DNA from 2 places in the Rhodopseudomonas sp. NSM genome. Region 1 is predicted to be linked to the other one. Evidence: riboswitches for the same ligand, from Rfam matches in the RefSeq annotation. Region 1 holds a riboswitch; the other holds the start of a gene.
What was found. A riboswitch is a leader RNA that binds a small molecule or an ion and turns the genes downstream of it on or off. The one in region 1 is predicted to bind cobalamin.
Positions count from the first base shown of each region.

Region 2: another riboswitch for cobalamin. It lies ahead of ACTZWT_RS22870 (HoxN/HupN/NixA family nickel/cobalt transporter); the one in region 1 lies ahead of ACTZWT_RS11865 (hypothetical protein).

Region 1 is NZ_JBQTCH010000003.1:754,892-765,333, reverse strand. It holds gene ACTZWT_RS11890 (DUF2023 family protein) at 1-126, opposite strand, end outside; gene fldA (flavodoxin FldA) at 105-587, opposite strand; gene cobF (precorrin-6A synthase (deacetylating)) at 994-1,755, opposite strand; gene tcuA (FAD-dependent tricarballylate dehydrogenase TcuA) at 1,995-3,320, shown strand; gene tcuB (tricarballylate utilization 4Fe-4S protein TcuB) at 3,307-4,446, shown strand; cobalamin riboswitch at 4,585-4,795, shown strand; gene ACTZWT_RS11865 (hypothetical protein) at 4,760-5,443, shown strand; gene ACTZWT_RS11860 (precorrin-8X methylmutase) at 5,440-6,069, shown strand; gene ACTZWT_RS11855 (precorrin-2 C(20)-methyltransferase) at 6,066-6,794, shown strand; gene cobJ (precorrin-3B C(17)-methyltransferase) at 6,791-7,552, shown strand; gene ACTZWT_RS11845 (cobalt-precorrin-6A reductase) at 7,519-8,301, opposite strand; gene cbiE (precorrin-6y C5,15-methyltransferase (decarboxylating) subunit CbiE) at 8,300-9,523, shown strand; gene ACTZWT_RS11835 (cobalamin biosynthesis protein) at 9,520-9,912, shown strand; gene cobM (precorrin-4 C(11)-methyltransferase) at 9,909-10,442, shown strand, end outside.
Region 2 is NZ_JBQTCH010000011.1:59,788-70,229, reverse strand. It holds gene ACTZWT_RS22900 (formate dehydrogenase beta subunit) at 1-1,258, opposite strand, end outside; gene ACTZWT_RS22895 (formate dehydrogenase subunit gamma) at 1,255-1,725, opposite strand; gene ACTZWT_RS22890 (LysR family transcriptional regulator) at 2,085-2,978, opposite strand; gene ACTZWT_RS22885 (DUF3419 family protein) at 3,223-4,443, opposite strand; gene ACTZWT_RS22880 (class I SAM-dependent methyltransferase) at 4,599-5,300, shown strand; gene ACTZWT_RS22875 (DMT family transporter) at 5,297-5,620, shown strand; cobalamin riboswitch at 5,671-5,876, shown strand; gene ACTZWT_RS22870 (HoxN/HupN/NixA family nickel/cobalt transporter) at 5,951-7,069, shown strand; gene ACTZWT_RS22865 (FecCD family ABC transporter permease) at 7,077-8,102, shown strand; gene ACTZWT_RS22860 (ABC transporter ATP-binding protein) at 8,099-8,881, shown strand; gene ACTZWT_RS22855 (ABC transporter substrate-binding protein) at 8,885-9,724, shown strand; gene cbiB (adenosylcobinamide-phosphate synthase CbiB) at 9,726-10,442, shown strand, end outside.

The sequences.
Region 1 (10,442 bases):
CACCGGCGCTGCGGCCTCGACCGTCATGGTCATCAGCGCCAACGGCCGCATCCCCTTGGAGAGCTCGTACAGATGATGATTGAAGATCTGCAGCGTCGCGCTGTTCAGCTCAGCCGACCGACCCATTCGGTGATCCTCTTCTCGGTCTTGGATGACTGGTTGTCCTGGTCCAGCGGCAATCCGACGAACTGACCGTCCCGCTCCGCCCGCGAACCGGTGTGGTCGTAGCCCGCGGTCGGGGTGAACCCCACCACGGTCGCGCCCTGCTCGGTGACGAGATCGTACAGAACGCCCATCGCATCAACGAAGCAGTCCGGATAGCTGACCTGGTCGCCGGTGCCGAACAGCGCCACTTTCTTTCCGGTCAGCCGGGCCTGCTGAAGCTTGTCGAGATGAGCCTCCCAATCGGTCTGCAGATCGCCGGCGCCGTAAGTCGGCGATCCGAGAATCAGCAACGTGCAATTCTCGAAATCAGCAACGCTCGCGGCCTTGATATCGATCGCCCGACCATTGGTGTGTTTCGCGATGCGGTTCGCAACCGCTTTCGTGGCTCCGGCGTCGGAGCCGAAAATGATGTTCACGCTCATGGGTCTCTGGATAGCTCGAGGAAAGAACGAGAAACCGGCGTCGCAAATAGTGTCCCGCGGCTCTCTGTGGAGTCGAAACAGCCAGAGCCTACTGTCTCGCTCCTGCCGCCTCAAATTCAAAAATGCATCTTCTGCGCAAGTTTTGATCAGACTATTGCTATACTAATTCCAAACTAACTCGGTGGAGCGTCTCTGCGTGCTAACTAAGCGCATCGACGCAGCCCCGCGAATACCGGCAAACGTCCGGATTCGTCTGCCCGGCGCGACGCCGCGCAGTGAATTTCATGCGTCAAGAATATTCTTTGGTGCCCGAATACCGCGCTGAGCGCGCACGACGGAGCGCACGCGACGAAAGTCTGTAGCGCTTTGAGACGCTCCAATCGCCCGCAGAAACTCTGAAGACGCGCTACGCGCCGCCGTCGGAACGCCGCAGCAGATAGGCGTCCATGATCCAGCCCCTGGCCTCGCGGGCTTCGCGCCTGACGCGCTGAATCTCAGCCGCGACATCGGCGAGTCTGCCGGCGATCAGGATCTCGTCCTTCATGCCGAGATAGGCGCCCCAATAGATATAAGTGTCGCCGGCGTCGATCTTGGCGAAGGTCTCGTCGCCATCCAGCATCACCACCGTATCCTCGGCGACCCGCCCGGCCGCGCCGAGCTTCCGGCCCGTCGTGATCGTGACGGACTCGCCGATGCGGTTGAGCGGGATGCGATGCCGCGCCGTCAGCACCTGCACGGCGCTGATGCCGGGAATGATCTCGTATTCGATCGGCAGCCCTTCCGCGCGCAGCCGATCCAGGATTCGCAAGGAACTGTCGTAGAGCGTCGGATCGCCCCAGACCAGGAACGCGCCGCAACCATCGTCGGGAAGCTCGTCGATCAGCACCTGCCGGTAGCGCGCGGCGATCTGCGCATGCCAGTCGTCGACGGTCGCGCGATAATCGTCCGCGGGCGCGTCGCGTTGCGGGATGTCGATGGTGACGAAGCGATAATCCGGCTGGGTGATGAAGCGCCGGCAGATCTGTTCGCGGACTTCGCGCAGTTCGGCCTTTTCGGCGCCCTTGTCCGGCAGGAAGAACACGGTTGCGCGATTGAGCGCCTCGATCGCCTGCACGGTGAGGAAATCGGGGCCGCCGGGGCCCATTCCGATCAGAAGAATCTTGCGCATGACTGATGTCGCTCGTGCGCTCTCGTCGGCCGGAGAGCCGCGACCGTCACGACGAAGAGAGGCTTGGGAAGATGAAGCCAGAAAAGCACGACGTCCCGTCAGGCGCAAGCATCGGCGCGATTGACAAGTGGTTCAGCGCGGGTCCTAAGACGAATTGAGCAAGCGTCGCGCCGACCGGAACCGGCGAGCCCGGCGGCGGCAAATCTCAATCGACGAAGTCCGTCGGGAGTCGCGGTGAATTGAGTTCGACGTGGGATGTCGTTGTGATTGGAGGCGGTCTCGCCGGGCTGTGCGCAGCGATCGCCGCACGCCGCGCCGGTGTCTCGGTTCGTCTGCTGGAGTGCGCTCCCAGCGCGTTCCGCGGCGGCAATGCCCGCCATGCCCGCAATTTCCGCGTCGTGCACGAAGCCCCTACACGCTACGTGCCCGACGCCTACACCGCGCACGAATTTCTCGATGACCTCGCCCGCGTGACCCAGGGCGACTCCAGTCCGTGCCTTGCCCAGCGTCTTGTCGCGGAGTCGGAAACGATCACGGCATGGCTGATGGCCAACGGCGTTCCGCTGCAGGAGCCGCATGTCGGCGTCGTGCCCTATTCCCGCCGCACCGTGTTTCCGCTGGGTGGCGGCAAGGCGATGATCAACGCGCTCTATGCCACGGCGGCCGACATCGGAGTCGAGATCAGCACCGACAGCGAAGCTCGTTTGTCACGGCAATCCTCGAACGGCAGCTGGAGCATCGAACGCACGACGGCGCCTTCAGGCCCGTCGCCGATCGATGCCCGCACCATTGTGGTCTGCGCGGGCGGCGCCGGCGCCGATCCGGCCTGGCTGCGATCCCACTACGGCGACGCCGCCGACGGCTTCATGGTCCGCGGCACACCCTACGCGAACGGGCACATGCTGGCCGATCTGATCGCGGCCGGCGCGCGCACCGCCGGCGATCCGACGATCTGCCACATGGTGGCGGTGGATGCGCGCGGACCACGATTCGACGGCGGCATTGTCACCCGGATCACCGCGATCCCGTATGGAATGGCGGTCGATGGTTCGGCGACGCGGATCGACGCCACCGGCGCCGGCGCCGAGCCGACCCACTATGCCCGCTGGGGACCGCGGATCGCCGCCTGCGCCGGTCAGACGGCCTATCTGATCCTCGACGCCGATGGGCTGCGGCGGGCGGCGCCGCAGGCCTTTCCGCCGATCACAGGCGCGACCATCGACGACCTCGCCGCCGCGCTCGGTCTCGATCCGGCGGCGCTCGCGCACAGCGTGAACGCCTTCAACGCCGCACTGCCCGCAGGCGCACGCGAGATCACGACGGCCCCGTTCGCCGCCTACCCGATGCGCCCCGGCGTCACCTTCGTGCACTACGGCGTCGCGGTCGACGACCACATGCGAATTGTCTGGGCCGACGATCGCCGCAACGACACTCTGTTCGCGGCGGGCATGATCATGGCGGCCAATGTGATCGGACACGGTTATCTCGCTGGCCTCGGCCTCACACTCGCGGCGGTGTTCGGGCGGCTTGCCGGAACGGAGGCGGCGCGTCATGTCCACGGCTGATGTGTCGACCGACGAACTGACTGCCGAAGCCGAGCGCGTGCTGCGGCTCTGCACCGCCTGCATGTATTGCGACGGCCTGTGCCCGGTGTTTCCGGCGATCGACGACAAGCACAAGTTCGACCTGAGCGATCTGAACTATCTCTCCAATCTCTGCCACAACTGCCGCGGCTGCTGGTACGCGTGCCAATACACGCCGCCGCATCCGTTCGCGATCAATCTCCCCGCCACGCTCGCCGCGGTCCGTCGGCGCTCCTATGCCGACCATCTGTGGCCGCCCGTGCTCGGCCGCGCCTTCGGCTCGCCGGTCGCGGGAATCGCGGCGATCGTCGGCGTCATCGTGCTCGCCACGCTCGTCGTCGTGCTGGTGGCCCGTCCGCCTGCAGCGCTGTTCGGCGCCGACGACAGCGAGGGCGCGTTCTATCGCGTGCTGCCGTGGTCGATCATGGCGGGCGCCGCCGGCGCGTCGCTGCTGTGGGCAGTGGCGTGTATCGGACTGGCGACGCTGCGGTTCTGGCGCACGATCGCACCGGATGTCCCGACCGGCTCCCTGTTGCGCGCGCTGGGGCCCGCGATGCGCGACATCGTCACGCTGCGCCATCTCGGCGGTGGCGGACCGGGCTGCAACGACATCGGCGAGCGCACCTCGCATCGCCGCCGGCTGTTTCACCACGTCATGGTCGCGGGCTTCGCCGGCACCTTGTTGTCGACGGTCTCGGCCGCGATGTATCATCACGCGCTCGGCGTCGCAGCGCCCTATCCGCTCGGCAGCCTGCCGGTGCTGCTCGGCCTCGTCGGCGGCGTCGCCATGCTGGCCGGCATCGCCGGGCTGCTCTGGGTCGAACATTGCGCCGACACCGAGCCTTCCGACCGGACCGAAGTCGCACTCAACGTCGCCTTCCTGGTCCTTCTCGGCCTGGTCACCCTCAGCGGCCTTGCGGTGCTGGCGTTCCGCGAGACGCCGGCGATGGGACTGCTGCTGGCCGGTCATCTCGGTCTGGTTTTCGGGTTCTTCGTCGTGCTGCCGTTCTCGAAGGCCGTCCACGCCCCGTTCCGGGCCGCCGCATTGCTGCGCGCGGCAGCCGAGAAGGCCGCGGCGGGCGCTAGACACAAACGCGATCGCGGCTGACCGGCCGTGCTCGCAACCGGCCGCTGCCGCAGCCGGGCCGAACCGTCTTGATCCAGCGCAAGCGCGGGCCGATTTTATTGCGTGCTGGCCGGCTTCTGCGCGACGCAAGCTCGATTGACTCATCTGCGTTTTCGGACCAAACATCGCGCTGCCGACGGTTCCTGTCTTCGGACGGGACTAAGAGGGAATATCGGAAGTCATCGCCCTGCGCGGGATGATGACGGAGCCGAAGCTGCTCCCGCAACTGTGAACGGCGAGCCATCGCAACACGCCACTGGGCAGACGCCCGGGAAGGCTGCGCTGGCCGTGACCCGTGAGCCAGGAGACCTGCCGTCGCCTGCTGATTGACGCCATTCCGGGCGGGATGTTCCGGGGTGAAGTTCGGCCGTTCGGAGTGCAGGTCCGTTCGCCGGTTTCGCATCATCGCATCGCGCGATGGTCAACCGACGGACTTGGCACGATGCCGCTCTCGATTGTTCGCTCCGATGGGCCCGACGCCCTCGACGCGTCCGACTGCTCCCCTTTGTCCGCCGATCTCGTGGTGGTGTCGCTCTCCGACGCCGAGCTCGCACGCTACGCGCGCGCGTGGTCCAACGCCGGCCAGACACTGCCGAAGCTCTATCTCGCAAACCTCGCGCGGCTTTCGATCGATCAGCACTTTCTCTCCGCAGCCGTGGCGGCGCGCGGCATGCTGATCCATCTGGCGCATAGCGCCGAAGAATGGCGCGATGGCATCGACACCCTCACCGCGGTCGCGCGGGACCGGCGGATCGCCCTCGCCGTCATCGCCGATCAGCCCGACCCGCGGCTCGACGCGATGTCCAATCTGCCGCGTTCGACGCTGCGCCGGCTGGCCTCGCTCTGCAAAGGCAGCGACGAGGCGGCCGCGCGCGCGGTGCTGACGCAATTGTCGCTCGCGGCCGGCCTCACCATCGCGCCCTGGCTCGACCAGCCGGCACAACCGACCGCCGAGCCGATCCGCGAGGCGGTGCGATGAGCTACTCCTACGAAACCAACGGCGACGCGATCTATCGGCAGTCCTTCGCGATCATCCGTGCCGAGGCGCAGCTCGATCGCTTCGATCGCGACGAAGAGATCGTCGCGGTGCGGATCATTCACGCCAGCGGCATGGTCGACGTCGCGGCCGACATCGTCTTCACGCCGGGCCTCGTCGCTGCCGGCCGCGCGGCCCTGCAGGCCGGTGCGCCGATCCTGTGCGACGCGCAGATGGTCGCCAACGGCGTCACCCGAAAGCGACTGCCGGCCGACAACGAGGTGCTCTGCACGCTGACTGATCCGCGCGTGCCCGCACTCGCCGCGCAACTCGGCACCACGCGTTCCGCCGCCGCGCTCGAATTGTGGCGCGAGCGGCTCGACGGCGCCGTGGTGGCGATCGGCAACGCGCCGACCGCGCTGTTCCGGCTGCTCGAAATCCTCGGCGAACCCGGCGCACCGCGGCCTGCTGCGATCATCGGCATTCCGGTCGGTTTCGTCGGCGCGGCGGAATCCAAGGAGGCCTTGCTCGAAGCGGCCCCCGCACCCTGCGTCATCGTCCGCGGCCGCCGCGGCGGCAGCGCGATGACGGCGGCGGCGATCAACGCGCTGGCGAGCGAAGTCGAATGACCCGCCCGACCGTCTATGGCGTCGGCGTCGGCCCCGGCGATCCGGACCTGATGAGCGTGCGCGCCGCGCGGCTGGTCGGCTCCGCCAAGGTCGTCGCTTACTTCAGGAAGGCCGGCCGCACCGGCCATGCCCGCACCATCGTCGACGGCCTGCTCGCCGACGGCGTCGTCGAGGAGCCGCTCGACTATCCGGTGACGACCGAAATCCCGCTCGACGATCCGGCTTACGCCGCGACCCTGCGCAGCTTCTACGAGGACTGCGTTGCGCGGCTGTCGGCGCATGTCGCGCAAGGCCGCGATGTGGTGGTGCTGTGCGAGGGCGATCCGTTTCTCTACGGCTCGTTCATGCACCTCTACACCCGGCTGATCGGCGACGTGCCGGTCGTCGTCGTCCCCGGCATCTCCGGCATGGCGGCGTGCTGGACCGCGAGCGGCACGCCGATTACTTACGGCGACGACGTGCTGTGCGTCGTGCCCGCAACACTGGATGCGACACGGCTCGCCGAAACGCTGAAGACCGGCGACGCCATCGTCATCATGAAGCTCGGCCGCAATCTTCCCAAGGTCCGGCGTTCGCTCGAAGCCGCCGGCCTGATCGACCGCGCGGTCTATGTCGAACGCGGCGCGATGGCCGGCGAGACGGTGATGCGGCTTGCAGACAAGCCCGACGATCAGGCGCCCTACTTCTCGATGATCCTCGTCCATGGACAGGGACGACGACCATGACGGGATCGGTCGTCGTTGCCGGCCTCGGCCCGGGCGCGCAGGAGCTGATCACGCCGGAAGTCACGGCCGCACTCGACGCCGCGACCGATCTGGTCGGCTACGCGCCCTATGTGGCCCGCGTCGCCGCGCGCGACGATGTCCGCCGGCACTCTTCCGATAATCGCGAGGAGATCGATCGCGCCTCGTTCGCGCTTCGGCTCGCGAGCGAGGGTCGGCATGTGGTGATCGTGTCGTCCGGCGATCCCGGCGTGTTCGCGATGGCGGCGGCGCTGTTCGAGGCGATCGAGGCCGGCGATCCAGCCTGGCGCGATCTCGACATCCGGGTGCTGCCCGGCATCAGCGCGATGTTCGCCGCTGCGGCGCGGATCGGCGCGCCGCTCGGCCATGATTTCTGCGCGATCAACCTGTCGGACAATCTCAAGCCGTGGGAGACCGTCGAGAAGCGGCTGCGCGCGGCTGCCGAAGCCGACTTCGTGATCGCGCTGTACAATCCGATCTCGAAAGCGCGGCAATGGCAGCTCGACCGCGCCTTCGAGTTGCTGCGCAGCATCCATCCGGCGTCGGTGCCGGTGATCTTCGCCACCGCCGTCAGCGAGCCTCACCAGCGCATCGACGTCGTACCGCTCTCCGATGCGCTTCCGGGCCGTGCCGACATGCGCACCGTGGTGATGATCGGCTCGTCGCAGACGCGCCTCATCCCCCGCGCCGACGGCGGCAGCTATGTCTACACGCCGCGCTCGCTGAAGGCGCCGTCATGACCGAGCCACGCCATCACTTCGGCGACCGTGGTCGCCGTGAGCCTCGCAGGCACAGCGGGACGCCGGACCATCACGACCGGCAGGCCGAGGTCGCGCGCCGCCTCGATCTTGGCCACCGCCGCATCGCCGCCGGCATTCTTGGCGACCACGATCTCGCTGCGGTGCGCTTCGAGCAGTGCCCGATCACTGGCGCGGTCGAACGGCCCGCGCGCCACCACGATTTCGACCTGCGGAAACGGCAGCGCCGCGCGCGGCGGGTCGACCAGGCGGACCAGATAAGCATGCTGCGGCTGCGCGGCGAACACATCGAGATGCTGCCGGCCGGTGCCGAGGAACACCCGGCGCGGCGCCTCGCCGAGCGCCTGCGCCGCCGCAACCAGATCGTCCACCTCGATCCAGCGATCGCCCTCACCCGCCTGCCATGGCGCGCGCTCGAGTGCGAGCAGCGGCACGCCGGCAACATCACAAGCCGCGACGGCGTTGCGGCTCATCTGCGCTGCGAACGGATGCGTGGCATCGACGACGCGATCGATCCGCTCCGCGCGCAAGTAATCGATCAATCCGCGCACGCCGCCGAAGCCACCGACCCGCCATGGGATCGGCGGCGGCTTGGGATTGTCGGTGCGACCGGCAAACGACAGGACGGCCTCGATGCGCGGCTCCGCGGCGATCGCCGTCGCAAGCCGCGTCGCATCGGCGGTGCCGCCGAGGATCAACAGGCGCAGGCGCTGGGCGGAGTGGAGCGTCATGACGGCCACCGATGACACGCCGACGCCGTGGCTGTCCATCGTCGGAATCGGCGAGGACGGCGTCGCGGGCCTGTCGGACAAAGCACGCGCGCTGGTGGCGAAGGCTGATCTCGTGATCGGCGGCGAGCGGCATCTGGCGATGGTCGCGGCATTCGGCCGGCCGACGCTGCAATGGCGCGTGCCGTTCGCGGCGTCGCTGCCCGAGGTGCTGGCGCAGCGCGGCCGCAACGTCGTCGTGCTGTGCTCGGGCGATCCGTTCTGGCACGGCGCAGGCGCGGTGCTCGCGGAGCATCTCGCACCCACCGAATGGACCGCCCTGCCCGCACCGTCGACGTTCTCGTGGGCCGCCGCGCGACTCGGCTGGCGGCTGGAAGAGACGGTCGCGCTCGGCCTGCATGCGCGGCCGCTCACGACGTTGCGGCCGCATCTGCGGTCCGGCGCGCGCCTGATCGTGCTGGTCCGCGACGGCGCCGCCGTCGCACAGATCGCGTCCTATTTGGAAGCGTCGGGATTTGGCACCTCCGATATCGCCGTGCTCGAAGCGCTGGGCGGGCCGCGCGAACGCATCCGACGCACCACCGCCGCCGACTTTGCACTCACCGACGTCGCAGCCCCCGTCGCGATCGGCATCCACGTTGTCGCGCAGCCCGGCGCCATGATCATCCCACACGCAAGCGGCCTGCCGGACGCGTTGTTCCAGACCGACGGCCAACTCACCAAGCGCGCGATCCGCGCGGTGACGCTGTCGAGCTTGGCGCCGCGCGGCGGCGAGTTGTTATGGGATATCGGCGCGGGGTCGGGCTCGATCGGCATCGAATGGCTGCTGGCGGCGCGTAGCAATCGTGCCATCGGCATCGAGGCGCGGCCCGATCGGTTGGCGATTGCCCGCGCCAATGCAGACGCGCTCGGCGTGCCGCAGTTCGATCTCAGGCTTGGGCAAGCGCCCGAAGCGCTCGCCGACCTGCCGACGCCGGACGCCGTGTTCATCGGCGGCGGCGCCGGGCGGCCGGGCGTTCTCGACGCGGTGTGGCAGGCGCTGCCGTCCGGCGGACGGCTGGTCGTCAACGCGGTGACGCTGGAAACCGAGGCGCTGCTGATCGGCTGGCACGGCCGCCATGGCGGCGAGTTGCTGCGGCTCGGCGTCGAACGCGCGGCGCCGGTCGGCGGGCTCACTGCCTGGCGCGCCGCGATCCCGGTGGTGCAATGGAGCGTCCGCAAATGACGCGGGTCGTGATCGGCATTGGATTTCGCGCCACCGCCCCGCAGGCGTCGATCGCCGAAGTGATCGCGGCTGCGCGCCGCGCCGCTGTGCCCGCGCGGCCGACGCACCTCGCGGTGCCCGACGACAAAGCCGTGCATCCGCCGTTGATCGCAGCGGCGACGGAAGCCGCATTGCCCTGCCTCGCGATCAGCGCGGCGGCGATCCGGAGCGCCGCCGATCGCATCGCGACCAACTCACCGCGCGTCGCGCGCGCCCGCGGCGTCGGCAGCGTGTGCGAAGCCGCGGCGCTCGCCGCGGCGGGCCCGGCCGCACGCCTCGCCGTAACGCGGCTGATTTCGACCGACCGCCAGGCGACCGCCGCCGTCGCCATCCAGGAACTCACCCCATGACGATCCACTTCATCGGCGCCGGTCCCGGTGCGCCCGACCTGATCACGGTGCGCGGCCGCGATCTGGTGATGCGCTGCCCGGTCTGCCTCTATGCCGGCTCGCTGGTGCCGCGCGAGCTGATCACGCTGTGCCCGCCCGGCGCCCGCGTGGTCGACACCGCGCCGCTCGACCTCGACGCGATTACCAAAGAATTCGTCGCCGCCGCCGAGGCCGGCCACGACGTCGCGCGATTGCACTCCGGCGACCTGTCGGTGTGGAGCGCGATGGGCGAGCAGATCCGCCGGCTCGAGGCCCACGGCATCCCCTACACCGTCACGCCCGGCGTGCCGTCCTTCGCTGCCGCTGCGGCGGCGCTCGGCCGCGAACTGACACTGCCGGAAGTCGCGCAGACCGTGGTGCTGACGCGCACCTCCGGCCGCGCTTCCGCGATGCCACCTCGCGAGAACCTCGAGGCCTATGCGGCGACCGGCGCGACGCTGGCGATCCATCTGTCGATCCACGTGATCGAGAACGTCGTCGAAAGACTGCGC
Region 2 (10,442 bases), on a different contig from region 1:
CGTCGAACACCACCACGCCGCCATGGCCGACCATGCCGCTCCTTGCAGCAAAAGCCTCGTAGTCGAACGGCGTGTCGAACAGCGCCCGCGGGAAGTACGCGCCGAGCGGCCCGCCGACCTGCACCGCACGGACCGGTCGGCCGCTCAGCGTGCCGCCGCCGATGTCGTCGATCAGTTCGCCCAGCGTGATGCCGAACGCGACCTCGAACAGCCCGCCGTGCCTGACGTTGCCGCCGAGCTGGATCGGCTTGGTGCCGCGCGAGCGGCCCATGCCGCAATCCGCATAGGCCTGCGCGCCGCCGTCGAGAATGTACGGCACGGCCGAGAAGGTCAGCACGTTGTTGATCACCGTCGGCCGGCCGAACAGGCCCTTGTGCGCGGGCAGCGGCGGCTTGGCGCGCACGGTGCCGCGCTTGCCCTCGAGGCTTTCCAGCATCGAGGTTTCCTCGCCGCAGATATAGGCGCCGGCGCCGACTCTCACTTCGATATCGAAAGGATCGGTCGAATGGCAGATGTGATCGCCGAGATAGCCGGTGCGCCGCGCCGCCTCGATCGCGGCGTTCATCGCCTCGACCGCGTGCGGATATTCCGAGCGGATATAGATGTAGCCCTTGGTGGCGCCGACCGCGATCCCGGCGATCGTCATGCCCTCGATCACCATGAAGGGATCGCCCTCCATCAGCATCCGGTCGGCGAAGGTGCCGCTGTCGCCCTCGTCGGCGTTGCAGCAGATGTATTTCTGGCCGCGGCCGGCCTGCGCCACGGTGCGCCATTTGGTGCCGGTCGGAAAGCCGGCGCCGCCGCGGCCGCGCAGGCCGGATTTGACGACGTCGTCGATGATCGTCTCGGAGCTGAGCCCGAGCGCGCGCTCGAGCCCTTTGTACCCGCCATGGGCGCGATAATCGTCGATCGAGCGCGGATCGACGATGCCGCAGCGAACGAAGGTGAGGCGGGTCTGCCGCTTCAGCCACGGGATCTCCTCGGTGAGACCGAGCTTCAGCGGATGCGGGGCGTCGCTGAGGATCGCGTCGAGGATCGAGGGGACATCCTCGGCCGTGGTCGGTCCGAAGGCGACGCGGCCGGCCGGCGTCTCGACTTCGAGCATCGGCTCCAGCCAGTACAGCCCGCGCGAGCCGGGCCGGACCAGATCGAGGGCGACGCCCTGCTCATGCGCAACACGGTTCAGTTCGGCCGCGACCTCGTCGGCGCCGACCGCGAGCGCGCCGGAATCGCGCGGGATGAAGGCGCGGATCGTCATCGCTGCGCCTCCGTCATCAAGGCATCGAGACCGCGGGCGTCGAGCCGGCCGACCACGCGATCGTTCAGCATCGCCGCGGGCGCTGTGGCGCACAGGCCGAGGCAGTAGATCGGCTCCAGCGTCACCGCGCCGTCCGCGGTGGTGGCGCCGAAGCCGACGCCGAGCCGATCCTCGGCGCGCGCGGCCAGCGCGTCGCCGCCGGCGGCCTGGCAGGCCTCGGCGCGGCACAGCTTCAGCACGTGGCGGCCGGGCGGCGTGCGGCGGAAGTCGGGATAGAAGGTGAGCACGCCGTGGATCTCGGCGCGCGACAGGTTGAGCGCCTGCGCCACCATCGGCTCGGCTGCCTCGGGGACATGGCCGAACGCTTCCTGCAGCGCGTGCAGGATCACCAGCGTCGGTCCTTCCTTGTGCGTCAACCCGGCGATGATCTCAGCGGCGCGGGTCGGATCCCATGATTCATTATGCATCGGCGCTCTTTTCGGCGTTGTCTCGCGACCGATGAAAATGAGAATCGTTCAAAGAATCAATAAAGCTGTCCAATGCTGCGATACGGAAACGATAATGACGGGGCACTGATCCGCATCCTTCGAGGCGCGCCCGATGGCGCGGCAGCTCGGAGCGCGGCCAGTAAATTCAGTTACCAGGATAAAAGCCTCTCCCCGTCATTGCGAGCGAAGCGAAGCAATCCAGGCCCGGTGCACGGAGCTCTGGATTGCTTCGTCGCGGAGCCTGTGCTCGGACGGCGCGAAGCGCCGATCCGAGTGCTCCTCGCAATGACGAGGACGCTCCCACTCTTGAACCAGATTGCCGAGGTGTCTGTCGCAGATCAGTTCTGCAGCGACGGCGCGACCTCTCGCGCGGTCTGCATCAGCGCCGCGACCTGAGGCGTGTAGGGCTCGCGCGGCGGCACCACCAGGCCGATGCTGTAGGACACCATCGGATCGACGATCGGAATGGTGCGGACGCCGTCGCCGAGCCCGAGCGTTTCGGCGAGCTTCGCCGGCATCACGCTGGCCCAGCGCCCGGTCTTGACGTGAGTGTAAAGCACGATGATCGAATTCGATGTCAGGGTCGGAAGCGCCTCGGTGCCGGCTTCGCGCAGCGCGCGGTCGATGATGCGGCGGTTTTGCATGTTCGGCGTCAGCAGGCACAGTGGAACCTGCCCGACTTCCTTCCACGTCACCTGATCGCGATCGCCGAACATGCCGTCCGGCGAGGTGATCAGCCGGTAGCTCTCCTGATACAACGGGATGGTGCGGACTTTGCCGACGGGTTCGTTCTCGATGTAGGTGAGGCCGGCGTCGGCTTCGAGATTTTCCAGCAGGCCCAGCACTTCCGACGAGGTGCAGGACTGAATGCTGAAGCGCACATCCGGATAGCGCGCGCGGAACGGGGTGGTCAGCGACGCCACCATGCCGAGCACGGTCGGAATCGCGGCGATCCGGAGCTCTCCGCTGAGGCTGCCCTTGAGAGAGTTGATTTCCTGCTTCATCGCCCGGGTATCGGCGACGATCCTCCGCGCCCAGTCCAGCGTCCGCTCACCTTCCGGCGTGAAGCCGAGGAACCGGGAACCGCGCTGCACCAGCATCACCCCGAGAATTTCCTCGAGCTGCTTGATACTGGTCGACATCGTCGGCTGCGTCACGCCGCAGGCTTCCGCCGCGCGTCCGAAATGGCGTTCCTTGGCGAGCGCAATCAGCAGCTCGAGCTTGTCGATCAAACCGGCCTCGTCAAATTTGCGAAATATGACGCGAGTCTTGCCCGATCAGGCGGCATTCGGCAAGGCAGGCACAGCCCGCTCCTCTCCCGCTTGCGAGAGAGGGCTGGGGAGAGGGCGAGCCGAGCACTGAGTCCGCGTTGTTCGGAGAGGCTTTCCCCACCCGGATCGCCATGCGATCCGACCTCCCCGGCAAGCGGGAGAGGTCGCGGTGGCAGCGCCTTGCTCCCTCGCGCGCGCAGTCCGATCAGTTCGCGCCGGGGCGTCGCGTGTAGCAGTGGAAGCCGCCGTAGATGCCGGAGCGGTCGCGGTCGAAGCCGATCGCGCTGCGCTCGGCGTCGCGCTGCCAGAGTTCCCGCAGCGGCGCGAGCGCCTCGGTGTCGAGCGGCGATTCGGCGCCCGCGGTGCGGAAGATTACCCGCACTGAATCCTTGCCGGACCGATCGATCGCGTCCCACAGCGCGCGGATCTCGTCCGGCGCCATCCAGTCCTGCGAGTCCAGCAGCACCACGGCGTCGATCTGCCGGGCCGGCAGATTTTCCAGGAACACGCGCAGGTTCTGGTGCACCGGAATGATCAGGCCGGCGCCCGAGCGCATCTGCGGGTAGCGGCTGCGCTGCAGATACAGCGGCAGGCAGCTGTCGCCGGGGCCGGGATAGCTGCGGCTCAGCGCCTGCCAGGCGAAGTAATTAGTCTCGTTCGGATAGACGTTGATCAGCCGCAGCAGCCGCGCGTGCAGCACCTCGTTGAGCGGCTGGTCGCCGCCGAGCAGTTCGCGCTGCTGCGGCGGGATGCCTAGGCTGAACAGCAGCGCCGGCGTGCGCGTCAGCAGCCTGGCGAAGCGCGAGTGGAACAAGCGATCGAGCTGCTGCAGCGCCGCCTTGCGCTCGGGAGAGTCCGGCGCCGCCTTCAGCAGGGCCGAGAGGTCGATCTTGGCGAATTTCGCCAGCAGATGCGCGAAGCCGATGAAGCTGCCGAGCGCGCCGTGACGGTAGAAGCCGTCGGTGAAGTAGCGATGGCGCGCGCGGCCGCGGAAGTCGCGTTCGTCCCAGTAGCTGCGCGCGTCACCATCGAGCTGCGGCCGCAGCCGCTGCCGATACAGGTCGGCATTGTCGTCGGCGGTACCTTCGCCGAAGAAGCGCCAGAACTGCTCGTAGTCCGGCAGCGCCCGCAAACCTGCGAGCTTCAGCTTCAGCAGCGCCAGATGCGCCTCGTTGAGATCGACCGCGAACACCTGCGCGGGCTTCGCGGTGAGGTAGGACAGCGCATTGCAGCCGCCCGAGGAGATCGTCACGATGGTCGAGCCGATCGGCAATTGCAGCGCCGCGAGATCCGCCTCGGGGTCTTCCCATATCTGGGTATAGACCAGACGTCGAAACCAGATCGAAAACAGACGATCCCAGATCGTCGATTCACTGCGATCCTTACTGTTGCGGACCGCGTCCGCGATGAGCTGCTGCGTATTCATACCACCCTCGAATCGGCAATCGTTCGAGAATAGCCGCGTCGCACTGCAGTTTTGCGACAGTCCGGCGCGCGCCGCCGGCGCATCTGTCATCACCATGTCGTCGCAAAATAGGATGGATGGCGGACAATCCCAGATCGAGGGCGTACTCCGTGACCATGATCCGCTCCGAAATTTCTGCTGATCCGTCCTGGCCGGTCGACGCGACGTCGCGCATGAACCGGATGTATCGCTATCAGCGGCATATCTATGATACCACGCGTCGCTACTATCTTCTGGGCCGTGACGGGATGATTGCCGGGCTTGCGCCCGCCGTCGGCGACAATGTGCTGGAAATCGGCTGCGGCACCGGCCGCAACCTGATCGCGGCGGCGAGCCGCTACCCGGGCGTGCGCTTCTACGGCTTCGACGTCTCGACCGAAATGCTGACTTCGGCGATCAGCGCCATCGCCCGCGCCGGGCTGAGCTGTTCGGCGAAGGTCGCCCATGGCGACGCTACCAGCTTCACCGCGCAGGCGGTGTTCGGCCAACCGATCGCGTTCGACCGGGTGATGATCTCCTACAGCCTGTCGATGATCCCGGAGTGGACCGCGGTGATCGAGCGGGCGGTCGCCAGCCTGAAGCCGGGCGGCCAGTTGCACATCGTCGATTTCGGCGACCAGAGCGGTCTGCCGCAGGCCATCCGCACTGCGCTGCGCCGCTGGCTGGCGCTGTTCGACGTCACGCCGCGCGATGAACTCGAGGCGACGCTGATGCAGATCGCGGTGCGCACCGGCGCCGGGCTGAAATTCGACCGGCCGTATCGCGGCTACGCGCAGGCCGCGGTGCTGACCCTGCCGTCGCGGCGCCGCGCGCCGTGAGCGGATGGCTCGCGCTGCTCGCAGCGGGCCTGATGGAGATCGTCTGGGCGGTGGGCCTGAAGCACTCCGACGGCTTCACCCGGTTCTGGCCGGCGCTCGGCACGCTGGCGGCGATCCTCGCCAGCTTCGGCCTGATGAGCATTGCGCTGAAGTCGCTGCCGTTCGGCACCGCCTATGCGGTGTGGACCGGGATCGGCGCCACCGGCAGCATCGTGGTCGGCATGGCGGTGTATGGCGAGCCGGCCAATGCGGTGCGGGTGCTTTGCCTGTCGATGATCGTCGCCGGCATGATCGGGCTCAAGCTCGGCACGCCTGCGTAGAGCGCACCGCTCCCGACCAAGGCGGCGATTGACAAAGCGGGTCCGCCCCCCTCCTATCGAACCGTTCAGGTGTGCCGGGAGTCTCCCGGCACAGGGAAGCCGGTCCGGGCGCCTTTGGCGTCTCAAGCCGGCGCTGCGCCCGCAACTGTAGGCGGCGAGCGATCCTTCATCATGCCACTGCGCCCTTCGGGCGCGGGAAGGCGAGGGATTGCGACGACCCGCGAGCCAGGAGACCGGCCTGAGCCGCGTCATCTTCCAGCGTGCGGTGCGCGCGGCTGGGGCGGTCCGCCGCATGGGTGACAGGAAACTGCTCACCGTTCGGGGACCCTGATGTCCGAGACCATTGCCCGCGAAAGTTCTCCTTCCAACGCCGCTGCTCCCAACACCGCTGTGTCCAGGAGCGGGGTGTCCCCGCCCTCCGATGGATTCCGCATCCGCCTGGTCGCCGTGCTCGGCGGGCTGGTGATCGCCAACATTGCCGCCTGGGCCTGGGCGCTGACCGCCTTTGCCGGGCAGCCGGTGCTGATCGGCACCGCGGTCCTCGCCTACAGCCTCGGCCTGCGTCACGCGCTCGACGCCGATCACATCGCGGCGATCGACAACGTCACCCGCAAGCTGATGCAGGAGGGCAAGCGGCCGGTCGCGGTCGGGCTGTTCTTCGCGCTCGGCCATTCGACCGTGGTGCTGGTGGCGTCGCTGGCGATCGCGCTGGCGGCCAATTCGCTGACGGAACGGTTCTCCGGCTATCGCGAGATCGGCGGCGTGATCGGCACCTCGGCGTCGGCGCTGTTCCTGTTCGCGATCGCGCTCGCCAATCTCTCGGTGCTGAGCGGCGTCTATCGCGCCTTCAAGAAAGTCCGCGCCGGCGAGGTGGTTCACGACGACGATATCGACGCGCTGCTGCAGCAGCGCGGTTGGCTGGCGCGGCTGTTCCGGCCGCTGTTCCGCTTCATTTCCAAGAGCTGGCAGCTGTATCCGATCGGTCTCTTGTTCGCGCTCGGCTTCGAGACCGCCAGCGAGATCAGCCTGTTCGGTCTGGCCGCCAACAGCGCGGGCTCGATCTCGCACTGGTCGATCCTGATCTTCCCGGCGCTGTTCGCCGCCGGCATGACGCTGGTCGATACGCTGGACGGCGTGCTGATGCTCGGCGCCTATGGCTGGGCCTATCGCAACCCGGTGCGCAAGCTGTACTACAACATGACGATCACCTCGGTCTCGGTGCTGGTCGCGATCGTGATCGGCGGCATCGAGACGCTCGGGCTGCTGGGCGGGCGGCTGCACCTCGAAGGCGCGTTCTGGGAGTGGATCTCCGAGCTCAACGAGAATCTCGGCGCGCTCGGCTACGGCATCGTCGGATTGTTCATTGCGAGCTGGATCGTCTCGACCATCATCTACCGCGCCAACGGCTATCACCGGCTCGACGAGCGCGCGCCTGTCGTGCAGAAATGACCGCCACATGACGATGCGTCCAAATCCCGCGTCACGCGCGGCGGCGGTCACGGCCGCCCTGATGATCGTGGTCGGCCTGCTCGCGCTCGGCTCGCTCGGCGTCGGCCCGGTGAAGCTGTCGCCGCTCGCCGTGATCGATGCGTTGATCGGCCGTGGCGGCGAGGTGCAAGAGATCATCGTGCAGCAGATCCGTCTGCCGCGCGCCATCCTGGCGCTGGCGATCGGCGGCATACTCGGCCTGTCGGGCGCAGCATTGCAGGGCCTACTGCGCAATCCGCTGGCGTCGCCGTCGCTGTTCGGCGCGCCGCAATCGGCGGCGTTCGGCGCGGTGCTGATCATTTCGCTCGGCTGGGCCGATGTCCGCTCCTACGCATTGCCGGTAGCCGGCATCACCATGGCGTTCGTCTCGGTGTTCGTCCTGCTCACGGTCGCCGGCCGCAGCGCCAGCCTGCTGCTGCTGATCCTCGCGGGGCTGGCGATCTCGAGTCTCGCGGGTGCGGCGACCGCGCTGGTGATGAATCTGTCGAACAACCCCTTCGCCAGTCTGGAAATCGCGTTCTGGCTGCTCGGCTCGCTGGAGGACCGCAGCTTCCGTCACGTCGCATTGGCGCTGCCCTTCATCATTGTGGGCGCCGCGCTGCTGCTCAGTCAGCGCGCCGCGTTCCGGGCGCTCAGCCTCGGCGAGGAAACCGCGCAGAGTCTCGGCGTCGACGTCGCGCGCCTCCGGCTGATCGTGATCGTCGGCGTCGCGCTCGGGGTCGGCGGCGCGGTCTCGGTGTCGGGCACGATCGGCTTCATCGGCCTGGTCGCGCCGCATCTGGTGCGACCGCTGATCGGCCACGATCCGGCGCGATTGTTGATCCCGAGCGCGTTCGCCGGCGCCGCGCTGCTGCTCGCCGCCGATATCGCGGTGCGGATCATTCCGTCGACCACCGACATCAAGGTCGGCGTGCTGACCTCGATCATCGGCGTGCCGTTCTTCCTGTATCTGATCATGCGCGAGCGCCGCGCGCTGGGCGGAGGCGTCGCATGAGCGGACACGGCTTCCTCGCCGCGCGAAACCTCGGCGTCGCGCTGTCCGGCCGGCAGGTGCTGCACGACGTGTCGCTGGACCTCGCGCGCGGCCATCTGGTCGCTTTGGTCGGGCCGAACGGCGCCGGCAAGACCACGCTGCTGCGCGCGCTGGCCGGACTGATCGAGGCGAGCGGCGACGTGACGATCGGCGGCGATGCGCTGTCGGCGCTGCCGCTGCGCGAGCGCGCCCGGCGGTTCGGCTATCTGCCGCAAGGCCATCTGGTGCACTGGCCGCTGCCGGCGCGCGACGTGGTCGCGCTCGGCCGGTTTCCGCACGGCGCCACCGATCCGGCGCGGTTGTCGCCGCGCGATGCCGAGGCGGTCGCGCGCGCGATGCGGATCACCGACGTGGTGCAGTTCGCCGATCGCAACGTAACTGAATTGTCCGGTGGCGAGCGCAGCCGCGTCGCGCTGGCGCGTGTCCTCGCCGTCGAGGCGCCGGTGGTGCTGGCCGACGAGCCGACCGCCTCGCTCGATCCGCGCTATCAGCTCGACGTGATGCAGACGCTGCGGCAGGCCGCCGATGCCGGCACGCTGGTGATCGTGGTGACGCACGATCTCGGCCTCGCCGCGCGCTTCGCCGATACCGTGCTGGTGATGGCGGCCGGGCGGCTCGCGGCGCACGGCACGCCGCATCAGGCGCTGTCGGACGAAATTCTGCAGCGGGTGTTTCGCGTCAGCGCCTATCGGGCGGACTATCAGGACAGCGGCGTGATCCTGCCCTGGGCCGGGGTCTGAGCGATGCGCGCCCGCGCCTGGCTCGCTCTCGCGCCGGCGCTGATCGCGGGACTGTCGTCCGCCGCGGTTGCCGCGCCGCTGCCGCGGCTCGCGTCGATCAATGTCTGCACCGATCAGTTGCTGATCACGCTCGCCGATCCGGAGCAGATCCTCGGCCTCAGCCCTTATGCGCGCGACGCCGCGCGATCCTATCTGTCGGAGCGGGCCGCCCGGTTTCCGGTGCTGTCGGGCGAGGCCGAAGACGTGTTGATGCTGAAGCCCGACATCGTCGTCGGCGGCCGCTACACACGGCGCGCGACGCGCGAATTGCTGAAGCAGCAGGGCCAGCGCGTCGTCGAGTTCGATGCGGCGCGCACGCTCGACGACGCCAAGGCGCAGATCAGCCGGATGGGCGATCTGGTCGGCCATCCCGAGCGCGCGACGGCGGCGAATGCGCGGATCGATGCGGCGATCGCGCGAGCGCGCCAAGCCGCGTCCGACAGGCCTTTCCGCGTATTGCCGCTGGAGCGGCGCGGCTGGGTGTCGGGCCGCGACAGCCTGATCACCTCGCTGCTGTCGACCGCCGGCCTCGTCAACGCCGCCGACGCGCTCGGCATCGGGCATGGCGGCTTCGCCTCGCTCGAAGCGGTGGTGAGATTGCGGCCGGACTATCTGCTGGTGTCGGAGGACAGCGATTTCGCCGAGGACGAAGGCCGCGCCTTCGTGCTGCACCCGGCGCTCGAACGCTTGTATCCGCCGTCGAAGCGGCTCACGATTCCCGAGAAGCTGACGGTGTGCGGCGGGCCGATGCTGGCGGACGCGCTCGATCGGCTGACCGAGGAACTCTCGCGGCTGGAGCGCTGACATGCTGTTCGATTCGACCGCGCTGCTGATTGTCGTCGCGGCACTGCTGATCGACGCGCTGATCGGCGATCCCGACTGGCTGTGGAAACGGATGGCGCATCCGGTGGTGCTGATCGGCGCGCTGATCGGCCGGCTCGACCGCGCGCTCAATCGCGACGCCTGGTCGGAGCGCCGGCGCAAGCTCGCCGGGGTGCTGGCGGTGCTGGTGCTCGTCGTGCTCGCCGGTGGTGTCGGCATTCTGCTGCAGGCGCCGCTGCGGCAAGCCTGGGGCGGCTGGATTGCGGTCGCCGCGCTCGCCGCGACGCTGATCGCGCAGCGGAGTTTGTATCAACACGTCGCCGCAGTCCGCGCCGCGTTCGGCGTGAGCGGGCTCGACGGCGCGCGCGAGAAGGTGGCGCTGATCGTCGGGCGCGATCCGCAGTCGCTGGACGAGGCCGGGGTGTGCCGCGCCGCGATCGAATCCAGCGCCGAGAATTTCTCCGACGGCGTGGTCGCGCCGGTGTTCTGGCTGGCGCTGCTCGGACTGCCGGGTCTGTTGATCTACAAGGCGATCAACACCGCCGATTCGATGATCGGTCATCTCAATCCGACCTATCGCTCGTTCGGCTGGGCGGCGGCGCGGCTCGATGACCTCGTCAATCTCGTGCCCGCGCGATTGTCGGGTCTGCTGATCGCCGCGGTCGCGCCGGTGGTGCGCGGATCGATCGGGCGGGCCTTC